DNA from 2 places in the Leifsonia sp. NPDC056665 genome. Region 1 is predicted to be linked to the other one. Evidence: predicted binding sites of a transcription regulator. Region 1 holds the regulator's gene; the other holds the start of a gene.
The links. Region 1 encodes HspR, which represses chaperone genes until heat shock. Its sites were predicted from a motif close to AAGTTGAGTCNNNNNGACTCAACTT; they were not measured.
Positions count from the first base shown of each region.

Region 2: ACFQ9V_RS15630 (ATP-dependent Clp protease ATP-binding subunit) is a predicted target of HspR. The motif match lies at 1,339-1,363, and genes of this name have one in related genera.

Region 1 is NZ_JBHTXK010000003.1:28,831-32,235, reverse strand. It holds gene ACFQ9V_RS04475 (alkaline phosphatase family protein) at 1-1,673, shown strand, start outside; gene ACFQ9V_RS04470 (heat shock protein transcriptional repressor HspR) at 1,751-2,164, opposite strand; gene ACFQ9V_RS04465 (DnaJ C-terminal domain-containing protein) at 2,167-3,180, opposite strand; gene ACFQ9V_RS04460 (nucleotide exchange factor GrpE) at 3,320-3,405, opposite strand, start outside.
Region 2 is NZ_JBHTXK010000018.1:19,235-22,639, reverse strand. It holds gene ACFQ9V_RS15630 (ATP-dependent Clp protease ATP-binding subunit) at 1-1,320, opposite strand, end outside; gene ACFQ9V_RS15625 (glycosyltransferase family 39 protein) at 1,484-3,025, shown strand; gene ACFQ9V_RS15620 (DedA family protein) at 3,022-3,405, shown strand, end outside.

The sequences.
Region 1 (3,405 bases):
TCAGACGGACCGCACGCCCCCGGGTCCTCGCAGCGAGCGCCGCCATCGCCGGTGGAGCGCTGCTCGTCGGCGTCACCGCCGCGCCCTCCCTCGCCGACGAAGGCCAGGGCCACGGCGCCCGCGCCGACGTGAAGCACGTGCTCCTCCTCTCGGTCGACGGCCTCCACCAGAAGGACCTCGACTGGTACGTCCGCACGCACCCCGCGTCCGCGATGGCCGCCCTTGCCGCCCACGGCACCGACTACACGAACGCCTCCACCCCGGTCCCCTCCGACTCGTTCCCCGGGATGGTCGCCCAGGCCACCGGCGGCAACCCGGGCACCACGGGCGTCTACTACGACGACACCTACAACCATGCGCTCCTGCCGGCCGGCACCACGAACTGCGTCGGCGTGAAGCCGGGTGCGGAGGTGGCCTTCACGGAGGCCGCCGACAAGAACCAGGCGAGCATCGACGCCGGTCAGGGTCTCGCCGGCCTCCCCGGCAGCATCCTGTCGATGACGGGCACCCCTGTCAGCCTGCTCGACCCCGCGCAGCTCCCGGTCGACCCGGCCACCTGCAAGCCGGTCTACCCGCACCAGTACATCAAGGTGAACACGATCTTCGAGGTCGCCAAGCAGGCCGGCCTCCACACGGCGTGGAGCGACAAGCACCCCGCCTATGAGATCCTCAACGGCCCGTCGGGCACGGGCGTCGACGACCTGTTCACGCCGGAGATCAACAGCAACGCGGCCGCGCCGTTCACCGGTGACTGGACGCAGGACAACCTGGCCACGCAGCAGTACGACGGCTACAAGGTGCAGGCCGTGCTCAACGAGATCGACGGCAAGGACCACTCGGGCACGAAGGCCGAGCCGGTGCCCGGGATCTTCGGCATGAACTTCCAGACGGTCTCGACCGCGCAGAAGCTGCCGACCTCGGACGGGCTCACCGGCGGCTACCTGGCCGACGGCTCGACCCCCGGCCCGCTGCTGACGAAGGCGCTCGCCTACGTCGACGCGTCGCTGGGCGCGTTCACCTCCGAGCTGAAGAAGACCGGTCACGCCGGTGACACGACGGTCATCCTGTCGGCCAAGCACGGCCAGTCCCCGACGAACCCGGCCGCCCTCAAGCGCGTGGACGACGGCCCGATCATCGCCGGCCTGAACGCCGCGTGGAAGGCCGCCCACCCGGCCGCAGGCGACCTCGTCGCGTTCTCGACGGACGACGACATCATGCAGCTCTGGCTGAACGACCACACCCAGGCGGCAGCGGACTTCGCCAAGCAGTACCTGGCGACGCACGCCGCGGCGGGCAACACCATCACGAAGGCGCCGGTCACGGTGCAGGCGTCGGGGCTCACGACTATCTACGCGGGCGCGGGAGTGGCGAAGTACTTCGGCACCGCGGCCTCCGACGCACGCATCCCGGATGTGCTCGGGATCGCACAGACCGGCGTCGTCTACACGGGTGGCACTGCGAAGATCGCGGAGCACGGCGGCGCGAGCGCCGACGACCGCAACGTCCCGATCCTGGTCTCGTCCCCCGGCGCGAAGCACGCGCAGCGGATCGGCGCCCCGGTCGAGACGACGCAGATCGCGCCGACCATCCTGAGCCAGCTCGGGCTCGACCCGCGCGCCCTCCAGGCGGTGAAGATCGAGGGGACGAAGGTCCTCCCGGCTTCGAAGCACTAGCGAACACGACTGAGGGGCACGTTGTTGTCACTTTCCGACCGGAAAAGTGACAACGACGTGCCCCTCGGCGTTGGGCGCTAGCGCTCCAGGGGGCGCCAGACGACGATCTGGTTGCTGCGGCGGACGCGGGTGCCTGCGCGCATGGAGACGACTTCGCCCTCCGAACCGGCGGCGAAGACGCGCCGGCCCGGCCGGTTGAGCAGCTCGTCGGCGAGCGCCGACTCCAGGTCGCGCACGCGGTCGCTCAGCGCGTTCACGTGATCCTCCAGCTCCAGGATGCGTCGGATGCCCTCCAGGCTGACGCCCTCGGAGCCCAGGCGCGCGATCTCGCGGAGCTTCTCGACGTCGCGCATCGAGTAGCGCCGCGACTTGCCGGCCGTGCGGCCGGGGCTCACGAGCCCGAGCCGGTCGTACTGCCGGAGCGTCTGCGGGTGCATCCCCGCCAGCTCGGCGGCGATCGAGATCACGAAGACCTGCGTGTTCTCATCCATGGCTAGCCCCGAGCCTTGGCCAGGATGTCCTCTCGCGGGTTCTCGTCGGGAAGCTTCTCGGCGAAGGCCTCGAGAGCCTCCTTGGCGTCACTGGACAGGTGCGACGGCACTGCGACCTGCACGACCGCGAGGAGGTCGCCCGTGCCCTTCGCGGTCTGCACGCCGCGGCCCTTCACCCGCAGCACGCGGCCGCTCGGGGTGCCGGGGGCCACACGGAGCTTGACCGGCTCGCCGCCGAGCGTCGGCACCTCGATGGTCGCGCCGAGCGCGGCCTCCGCGAAGGTGACCGGCACGGTGACGCGGAGGTTCAGGCCGTCGCGCTCGAAGACGGGGTGCTTGCGAACGGCCACGGTGAGGACGATGTCGCCGGCCTCCCCGCCGTCCGGGCTGGGCTGGCCCTTGCCGCGCAGCTTGATCTTCTGGCCGTCGGCCACGCCCGCGGGGATCTTGACCTTGAACGGCTTGCCGTCCGCGGCCTGGAGGCTGATGGTCTCGCCCTTGGTGGCGGTGACGAAGTCGATGGTGGTGTGCGCGGTCACGTCGTTGCCTCGCGTCGGGCCGCCGTAACCGCGGTAGCCGCCGCTCGTCGTGCCGAACCGGCCGTTGCCGAACAGTCCGCCGAAGACGTCGTCGAAGCCGCCCTGGCCGCCGCCCTGCTGGAAGGCCCCACCTCCTGGAAAGTACTGGCGCTGGCCGCCCTGGCCGCCGCCGAACATCCCGCCGAAGACGTCGTCGAAGCCGCCCTGGCTGCTGGAACCCGGGGCGGTGAACCGCGCCCCGGTGCCCATCGCGCGGATCTGGTCGTACTCCTTGCGCTGCTCGGGGTCGGCGAGCACCGAGTGGGCCTCGCTGATCTCCTTGAACTTGGCCTCGGCGGCCGGGTCGCCCGGGTTGGAGTCCGGGTGGTACTTGCGCGCGAGCTTGCGGTACGTCTTCTTGAGGTCCGCCTCGCTGACGTCCTTGGAGACGCCTAGGACCTTGTAGAAGTCCTTGTCGAACCAGTCCTGGCTTGCCACGGCGCCTCCTCTCCTGCCTGAGCTGTCGTGGTCGGTGCCCTCGTGGGGCCCGCTGTCTGTTTCGAAGTCTGCATGTGTCGTGGCGCGAGGAGCGGCGGGACACGCATCCCGCCGCTCCTGGCGCTCATCGTCCGGCCGGTCAGGCCGGGGTGGCGACGACCACCTTGGCGACCCGCACCACGGTGGAGCCCAGCCGGTAGCCGGTCTCCACCACCTCCGCGACGG
Region 2 (3,405 bases), on a different contig from region 1:
CAGCCGCAGCCGGGCGCCGGCCTGGTCGATCAGGTCGATCGCCTTGTCCGGCAGGAACCGGTCGGAGATGTAGCGGTTGGACAGCTCCACCGCCGCGCGGATCGCCTCCGGCGTGTACGTGACGGCGTGGTGCTCCTCGTACGCGGAACGCAGGCCGTCCAGGATGAGCACGGCGTCCTCGACGCCCGGCTCGCCCACCATCACCGGCTGGAAGCGGCGCTCCAGCGCCGGGTCCTTCTCGATGCGGCGATACTCCTTGAGCGTGGTCGCCCCCACCAGGTGGAGGTCGCCGCGCGACAGGCGGGGCTTGAGGATGTTGCCCGCGTCCATGCCGCCGGACTCGCCGGAGCCTCCGGCGCCGACCACGGTGTGCAGCTCGTCCACGAACACGATCAGCTCGTCCTTGCGTGCGCTGATCTCGTCCATGAGCTTCGTGAGCCGCTCTTCGAAGTCGCCGCGGTAGCGGGTGCCTGCGACCATCCCGGCGAGGTCGAGCGCGACCACCTTCTTCTCGAGCAGCTGCTCGGGGACGTCGCCGGCGATGATCGCGCGGGCCAGGCCCTCCACGATCGCGGTCTTGCCGACGCCGGCCTCGCCGACCAGGACGGGGTTGTTCTTGGTCCGGCGGGAGAGGATCTCGACGGTCTGCTCGATCTCGTCGAGCCGGCCGATGACCGGGTCCAGCCTGCCGTCGCGCGCGAGCGCGGTCAGGTCGGTGCCGAACTGGTCGAGCATCGGGGTCTCGGAGTCGCCGGCCGCCTCTGCGGCCTCCTGGGCTCCCGCGCCGACCGTGGCGGACTGCCGCATGGCGTTCGTGAGGGAGTCGGGGGTGACGCCGGCGGCCTGGAGGACCTGCCCGGCGGGCGCGTCCTGCCCGATCACAAGAGCGAAGAAGAGGTGCTCGGGGTCGATGTAGGTCGCACCGGAGGCGCGGGCCACCTGGTAGGCGTGGAACAGCACACGCTGGGCGGACGCCGTGATCGCGGCGCCGTCGGCGTCGATGGGCTCGCCGGAGGCGGGGAGCCGCTGCTCGGCGGCGTCGGCGACCGCGGACGGGTCGACGCCGATGCGGCGCATGGCATCGGACGCGGGCTCCTGCCCGGCCATCACGCGGAGGATGTGCAGGGCGTCGAGCTCGCGGTGGCCGTGCTCGAGCGCGTAACGGCCCGCCTCGGCGAGGAGTTCCTGCGTGCGCCGGCTGAGGAACCGGCTGATGTCGATGGAGCGCGCGCTGCGGGCGCGCTCGCCCGCGAGGTAGCGCGAGAGGAACTCGTCGAACGAGTTCTCGCTGCCGCTCTCGGGGGTGAAGTTCTCGGGCACCTGATCTCCTGGTTCGTAAAGTTGAGTTGGTTGCACTCAAGTTCAACGTTCGGGGAAAGTCTTTATTCCGCGTTCACTGCCGTCTTGGACTTTTCTTGGGAGGAGTGGGATTGACTGGGGGCAGACGCTGATTCGAAAGGACGGTGCCGACCTGTCTGTCACGATGCTGCGGCCGGCCCCCACCCGGAGTGCCGCGCCCCTCACCCGCCCCGCGGTGCTCGCCGCGCTGTTCGGTGTGCTCGCGACCGTGCTCTCCGCCATCGGCTCCGGCATCCCGTCGCTGTGGGGCGACGAGGCCACCAGCATCATGTCCGCGCAGCGCCCGCTGCCGTCGCTGTTCCAGATGCTGGGACACGTCGACGCCGTTCACGGCACCTACTATCTCGGTCTGCACTTCTGGGGCGGCCTGTTCGGGTTCTCGCCGTTCGCCGTGCGGCTGCCGAGCGCGATCGTGGTCGGGCTCGCGACGGCGGCCGTCGTGCTGCTGGCGGCGCGGCTTCGGAACACCCGCACAGCGGTCATCGCCGGCCTGGTCTGCGCGATCCTCCCCCGGGTCACCTACATGGGCGAGGAGGCGCGCTCCTTCGCGTTCTCGGCGGCGATCGTCGCCTGGCTGACCGTGCTGCTCGTCGCCGCGCTCGACCGCGAGCGCCCGCGGGCGGCGTGGTTCGTCGGCTACGGCGTGCTGCTCGCGCTCGGGACGTACTTCTTCCTCTACACGATCCTGTTCGTGGTGGTCCACGGTGTGATCGTCGCCGTGTGCCGCCCGCCGCGACGCACCGTCCGCGGCCTGCTGATCGCGGTCGGCGGGGCGGTGCTGGCCGTCGCTCCCCTGCTGGTGCTCGCGATCGGCCAGCACAACCAGATCTCCTACCTCGGCGCAGTGCAGCAGCTCGCGCCGCAGACCCTGTTCAGCGGGCTGTGGTTCGGCGACTCCTGGCCGCTCGGGATCGCGGCCTGGGCTCTCATCGTGCTCGCCGTGGCGGTCGCGATCCGGCAGCGGGCGGTGGCGGCGCGCGCCGGCGGGGAGCGGTTCCTCGCCCTCACGGAGTCGCGGGCCCCGTCCCTCGTCGGCGTCGCGCTGGTCTGGCTGCTCCTGCCGCCGGTCATCCTGATCGCCGTGCAGTCGGTCGTGCCCGACTTCACCGCCCGGTACGTGTCGTTCTGCGCGCCGGCGGCGGCGCTCCTGATCGCGTGCGGTGTCGACGACATCCTCCGGTGGCGCCGCTGGGCGGGCGTGGTCGCGGGCGTGCTCGTGCTCGCGCTGTGCGTCCCGGTCTATGTGGCGGAGCGAACGCCCTACGCCAAGAACCAGAGCGACTGGGCGGAGGTCTCGGCCGCGATCGGAGCGCACGCCCGCCCCGGCGACGCGGTCGTGTTCGACGAGTCCACCAAGCCGTCCAAGCGCCCCCGCCTCGCCGAGCACACCTACCCCGCCGGCTTCGCGGACACGAAGGACGTCGCCCTCGACCTCCCGGCCGTCAAAACCATTTCCTGGCATGACAGCGCGTACAGTGTGCGCCAGGCCGCCGCGCTCGGCCGGTTCGACGGCGTCGACCGGGTGTGGCTGATCGAGTACTCCGCCTCCCCCGGCTCCGTCGACGACTACGGCGTCGCCGACCTCACCGCTCTCGGCTTCCACGAGACCACCACGCGGATCGCGACGCATCGCGAGCTGATCTCGCTGTACGAAAGGACCCCATGACCCCCCACGCACTGGCCGCCGCCGGCGCCCTCGTCCATACCGGCCTCCTCGACCCGCAGGGCCTCATCCAGGCCGCCGGTCCGTGGGCGCTGCTCGGCATCTGCGCGATCGTCTTCGCCGAGACCGGCCTGCTGCTGGGTTTCTTCCTGCCCGGCGACACCCTGCTGTTCTTCGCGGGCGTGCTCACCCTCACCGGCCACATCCCGCAGCCGCTCTGGCTGGTGATCGTGGCCGTCGCCATCGCCGCGATCCTCGGCGGCGAGGTCGGCTACCTGATCGGCTGGAAGTCCGGCCCCGCGGTGTTCGACCGGCGCGAGTCCGGGGTGTTCAGCCGGGCGAGCGTCGCGCGCACGCAGGCGTTCTTCGACAAGTACGGCAGC